Regions from separate parts of the Pseudocitrobacter sp. 73 genome, predicted to be linked through region 2. Evidence: riboswitches for the same ligand, from Rfam matches in the RefSeq annotation. Region 2 holds a riboswitch; the other holds the start of a gene.
What was found. A riboswitch is a leader RNA that binds a small molecule or an ion and turns the genes downstream of it on or off. The one in region 2 is predicted to bind thiamine pyrophosphate.
Positions count from the first base shown of each region.

Region 1: another riboswitch for thiamine pyrophosphate. It lies ahead of tenA (thiaminase II); the one in region 2 lies ahead of thiM (hydroxyethylthiazole kinase).

Region 1 covers NZ_VTZO01000011.1:21,950-25,063, forward strand. The annotation lists gene F0Q32_RS13350 (glycoside hydrolase family 10 protein) at 1-729, shown strand, start outside; gene lysM (peptidoglycan-binding protein LysM) at 815-1,258, shown strand; TPP riboswitch at 1,337-1,439, shown strand; gene tenA (thiaminase II) at 1,504-2,187, shown strand; partial or broken gene F0Q32_RS13365 (ABC transporter ATP-binding protein) at 2,184-2,913, shown strand; gene F0Q32_RS13370 (ABC transporter permease) at 2,910-3,114, shown strand, end outside.
Region 2 covers NZ_VTZO01000006.1:292,068-295,181, forward strand. The annotation lists gene thiD (bifunctional hydroxymethylpyrimidine kinase/phosphomethylpyrimidine kinase) at 73-873, opposite strand; gene thiM (hydroxyethylthiazole kinase) at 870-1,655, opposite strand; TPP riboswitch at 1,690-1,787, opposite strand; fluoride riboswitch at 1,884-1,951, shown strand; gene F0Q32_RS06400 (universal stress protein) at 2,029-2,451, shown strand; gene crcB (fluoride efflux transporter CrcB) at 2,467-2,841, shown strand; gene F0Q32_RS06410 (LysR family transcriptional regulator) at 2,838-3,114, opposite strand, start outside.

The DNA of each region.
Region 1 (3,114 bases), on a different contig from region 2:
ACATCAAGCGATCGCTTCGTCCTTGACCCCGGAATCCCGGAAGCGCGCGACTGGATAACCAGTGTTGTGGCGGAAGTGGTGGCAAAATATCCGGTCGATGGCGTGCAGTTTGATGACTACTTCTATACCGAAACGCCCGGCTCAACGCTTAACGATAACCAGACCTGGCGGCAGTATGGCCAGCAATATGCGTCAAAAGCCGACTGGCGACGCCATAACACGCAACAGCTTATCGAGCAGGTTTCACGCACCATTAAGCAGCTGAAGCCCGACGTCGAGTTTGGCGTCAGCCCGGCAGGCGTCTGGCGTAACCGCTCGCACGATCCTTTAGGGTCAGATACGCGCGGTGCGGCCGCCTACGATGAGTCTTATGCCGATACTCGTCTTTGGGTGCAACAGGGCTTGCTGGACTACATTGCCCCGCAGCTCTACTGGCCATTTGCCCGCGATGCCGCGCGCTATGATGTGCTGGCGAAATGGTGGGCGGATGTGGTGAAACCGACCAAAACGCGGCTGTATATTGGCGTGGCGCTGTATAAAGTGGGCGAACCGTCGAAAAAAGAACCTGACTGGGCGGTGAATGGCGGTGTACCCGAGCTGAGTAAGCAGATCGATCTCAATGAATCAATCCCGGAAATCAACGGGACGATTCTGTTCCGCGAAGATAATCTCAATCAACCGCAAACCCGCCAGGCGGTGAATTATCTGAAAACCCGCTGGGGCCATTAATCCCGCCTTTTGTGCGCGACGCAAACCCGGCGTCGCGCACCTCATCTGCTATGCTTACCCTGACATTCTTTACTGGAGAACGGATATGGGACTGTTTAACTTCGTGAAAGAAGCAGGTGAAAAACTGTGGGACAAACTGACGGATTCGCATCAGGACCAGGGCGAAAAAGTTACCGAGCATTTAAAGAAACTCAATATTCCGGGTGCGGATAAAGTTCAGGTGACGGTCGTCGACGGGAAAGCCAGCGTCACCGGTGATGGGCTAACCCAGGAAGAGAAAGAGAAAATTCAGGTCGCCGTCGGTAACGTTGCCGGCGTCAGTGAAGTTGAGAATAACATCACCGCTGCCGATAGCGCGGATGAAGCCACCTACTACACCGTGAAGTCCGGCGATACGCTGAGCGCGATTTCCAAAAATGTGTACGGTAATGCCAATCTGTACAACAAAATCTTTGAAGCCAACCGCCCGATGCTTTCTCATCCGGATAAAATTTATCCCGGCCAGACTTTACGCATTCCTAAAGCCTGATAACAGCACGCTTGCTGGAAGTCATTCCGGTAAGCGTTCCCCCCTCGTTGTATTCACAGAAAAAATATCGTATAAAACCTCCTGTCCGAGGGGTGTCCAGTAATGGGCTGAGATGGCGCAAGCCGAACCCTTAGAACCTGATCTGGGTCATGCCAGCGAAGGGACGGGTTAGCCATCTATTTACACAGCCAATTCCTGTTCTTCCCTCATTGCGCCCGGATCTCCATTTATTGACTGGAGGTCCTATGTCTTTACCCCTGTTTGAAACCGGTCTTTATGGACGCCTTCGTATGCTGGCGGATCACCACTGGCACGATTACGTCGCGCACGAATTTGTCCAGCAGTTGGGTGATGGCACCCTGCCTGAACCTGCGTTCCGCCGATACCTCACCCAGGATTACCTGTTTTTAGTTCATTTCGCCCGCGCCTACGCACTGCTGGTGAGCAAACTGCAAAACCTACCGGAGATGCGCACGGCGACGACATCACTGAATGCCATTCTCAATGAACTGCCGCTACATATCAGCTACTGCCAGCAATGGGGATTAACGGAGTCCGACGTTACGCAGGTCGAAGAAGCCGCCGAAACGGTGAACTACACCCGTTACGTGCTGGATGTGGGGCATTCTGGCGATGTGCTTGATCTGCTCACCGCACTGATGCCGTGCGTGGCAGGCTATGCGGAAATAGGCCTGCGCCTGCTCAACGATCCGGCGACCGTCTTTGAGGGTAATCCTTACGCGCCGTGGATCCGGAACTATGGTGATGAGGACTATCTGGCAGGCGTACAAGCCTCTCTGACGCTATTTGAAAATCTGGCGGCCCAGCGCGGGGGAGAAAGCCGTATCGCTGAACTTTCATCTATCTTCACCACCGCCACCCGGCTGGAAAGCGCGTTCTGGCAAATGGGGTTGAACGCGAAATCATGAAGTCAGTGAATGAATCCCCCGCGATCAGGCTGACAGATCTTACGCTGCGTTATGGCAAAAAGACAATATTCGAGAACCTGAACGTGACTCTCCCGGCAGGGCATTTTGTCTCCTTGCTGGGTGGGTAAAACCAGCCTGCTGCGCATTGTCGCCGGGCTGGCCGCACCCACATCGGGTAGCGTGACGGATGAAAATGGTCGCCCGCTTGCAGGCCGAATCGCCTGGATGGGGCAACGCGATCTGCTCTATCCGTGGTTAACCATTGAAGAGAATGTTTGCCTGGGTGCACGTTTACGCGGAGAAAAAGCCGATCGCGAATGGGCGCAAGAGCTGCTTGAGCGTGTTGGGCTAAGCAGTTATGGCCACGCCCTTCCGCAGACGTTATCCGGCGGGATGCGCCAGCGCGCCGCCATCGCCCGAACTCTCTACGAACAGCAGCCTATTGTCCTGATGGATGAGCCATTTTCCGCGCTGGACGCGATTACCCGCGCCACGATTCAAGCGCTGGCGGCGGAACTGCTGGCTGACCGTACCGTGTTACTGATCACACACGACCCCGTAGAGGCCTGCCGCCTGAGTCATCACATTCTGGTTCTGGCGAAACATCCTGGCGGCATCGATGCCTCCCACGTAATGGCTGGCCTACCGCCACGCGAGCTTGACGATCCTCTGGTTATCCAGAGCCAACGTGAGCTTATGCAACAACTCATTCGGGGGGCACAATGATTTTCTTATCACGTATCTGGCGTGGGATGACGCTGTTTGCAGGCTTAGTGGGGTTATGGTGGCTGGCGACGCTCGGCTCTATCCCGTCATTCCTGCTGCCCTCACCCACGGCGGTCGTTCAGGCCCTGCACGACAATGGTCGTTACCTCGGCTGGCACACGTTGATCACCCTATCGGAAATCGCCAGTGGCCTGGTGATTG
Region 2 (3,114 bases):
CCTGATAAGCATAGCGCCATCAGGCAATTTTGCATTTGCTATCCGTCCAAATGCGGGCTTTTCAATGTGCTATTACCACCAGGCGTGAAAATGGTGCACCGGGCCAATACCACTACCAACTTCCAGCGTATCGGCCTGGGCCAGCGCGGCTGAAAGCCAGGTTTTCGCTTCCTGCACCGTGTCGCCCCAGTTGCTATGGCGTGGGCGCAGTGCCGCCAGCGCGGCTGATAATGTACAACCGGTACCGTGGGTGTTTTTGGTCATGACGCGCGGCGCGGTAAAACGCAGCTCGCCGTCGCGGGTGAACAGCCAGTCGGGGCTTTCCGCATCATCCAGGTGACCGCCCTTCATAAGCACTGCGCCACACCCCATCGCCAGCAGCGCGCGACCCTGTTCCAGCATTTCACGCTCATTACGCGCATGCGGCGCATCCAGCAGTGCCGCCGCTTCCGGCAGATTCGGCGTAATTAACGAGACCTGTGGCAGCAGACGTTGACGCAGGGTTTCAACCGCCGCGGGCGATAACAGCGCATCGCCGCTTTTGGCCAGCATGACCGTATCCAGCACCACATTTTCCACCCGATGGCGCTGTAATCGCTCCGCCACGGCTTCAACGATATCAGTTTCTGCCAGCATACCGATTTTGGTGGTATCGATGCGCACATCGTTAAACACGGAATCCAGCTGTGCGGCGACAAAATCCGGTTCAATACGATAGACGGACTGCACACCATGGGTGTTTTGCGCCACCAGCGCGGTGATCACCGAACAGCCATATGCACCCAATGCTGAGAAGGTTTTCAGATCAGCCTGAATCCCTGCCCCACCACTTGGATCGGTACCCGCGATCGTTAATGCGTTAATCCGTTTCATGCCAGTGCCTCCCCATTCAGTGCATACAGTGCATCAAGAAATGCCGGGACAAAACTGCCCGGTCCGTTATCGACCGCCGCACGACTACCGGCCAGTTTCATCAAGGCGCAGGCAGAGGCAACGTTATCCAGCCTGTCGCCCGGTAGCGCACAGCTTGCCGCGACGACCGCAGACAATGCACAGCCCGTCCCCACTACGCGGGTCATCAACGGGTTGCCGCCCGTTATCGCGATAACGCGTTGTCCATCGGTGATGTAATCCACTTCGCCCGTCACCGCCACAACGGTATTGATCTGACGCGCCAGAGCCTGCGCCGCCGGTAGCGCAGCAGCGGCGGTATCGGTGGTATCCACGCCGCGCCCGCCCGCGCTCATTCCTGCCAGCGCCATAATTTCGGAGGCATTCCCCCGAATGGCGGCAGGTTTTAAGGTCAACAGATCGTGGCAAAATTCCGTGCGCAGCGTTAACGCACCCACGGCGACAGGGTCGAGAGTCCAGGGTTTACCCGCCGCGTTCGCACTCAGCGCAGCGGCTTTCATCGCCTGCGCGCGCGGCTGCGTTAACGTGCCAACGTTTATCAATAACGCATCAGCAATGGCAGAGAATTGCGCAGCTTCCTGCGCATCAATCACCATCGCGGGGGATGCGCCGAGCGCAAGCAGTACGTTGGCGGTGAAGGTCTGCACGACGTCGTTTGTCATACAGTGAACAAGGGGGGCGTGATGACGAAAAAGATGTAACGAATGCGCGATTTGCGCAGGGCTAAGCGGCTCAGCTTGCATGGTTTGCTCCTGCCAGAACGTCCAGAAGCAATGACCTGACGGTCTCTGACTTCCCTACGCTGGCATTATCCAGATCAGGTGGTACGGGTTTTTCTCAGCCTTCACTGTGGAAGGGCACCCCGAGTCATTAATACAACAAATTCGTGTATCGCAGCAGGTTACGGCAAGTGCCGGGCGGAAGCAAGCCGCACAAACTATTTGCATTCCCCCCATCATCGGTCCAAAATTATTCACAAAGGTGATGGCGTTCCACCTTTCCCAACCGCCCTGCTGGGGCTGATGACGCCTGGTATACCCTCTTAACATGGAGGTATGTCAGGCTGTCTTTCGTTCGAAGACCCGCGCATACCTCGCAACCTGACGAGGTTTTTTTATGCCTGTTTACAACCATGCTCTGGTGCTGATCAACAGCAGTCTTGATGGCATTCCCCTGCTTGATCACGCCGCAAAAATGGCGCAGGAGAACGCGATGACGATAACCATCGCGCACATCAGCACCGATTATCGCGCCCTCAATTATGTCTCCGACAGCCTGATGGATGATGTGGTTTCGCAGGAAGTCATTCAGGCCAAAGCCCTGTTGAGCGAGCTGGCGGAATCCGTTTCGCTACCGGTACAAACGCTGGAACTGGTCACGACCCGTCGCTTTGAGGATGTCGAATCCTGTATCCGCGATCGCCGTATCGATCTGGTCATCGCCGGGCATCACAATCGCCTGCTGGGCGTGCTCGCCTCCCACTCCCTTGAGTACATCAACCATCTGACGGTGGATGTGCTGATCAAACATTTAGCATAAGGATTTACGCGCGTGATGTATCGTTCATTACTGGCCGTTATTATTGGTGGCTCTACCGGGTGTGTCATTCGTTGGTGGCTGTCGATGAAGCTCAACAGCCTTTTCCCCAGCCTGCCGCCGGGAACATTGGTGGTTAATCTGGTCGGTGGTTTCATTATTGGCGCGGCGCTGGCGTTCTTTTTGCGCCAGCCGCAACTGGACCCGGCATGGAAGTTACTGATCACTACCGGTCTTTGCGGTGGGATGACGACCTTTTCCACCTTTTCGGCGGAGATCGTCACCCTTTTGCAAAACGGCAACTATCTGTGGGCGATGATTTCGGTGATGACTCACGTGGTGGGATCGCTCCTGATGACCGCTGCCGGATTCTTTTTGATGACGTTGGTTTAGCCCCTGCGCTGCACCAGCGCTTCACAGCGTTCCTTCACCGCCTCATACAACAACCGCACCGCAGGCGAGAGCTGCTTGCGATGCGGGCAAATCATATTCAGCGGCACACCGTCGCCCTCGTAGTCCGGCAGCAGCAATTTCAGTCGCCCCTGAAAGACATCTTCACTGACGTCGAGCCAGGACTTATTGGCAATACCTTCCCCGGCAATTGCCAGTCGGCGAATCACTTCTGCATCATCGCTGATAATTGTGCCGTTTACCTGCACCTCGTGA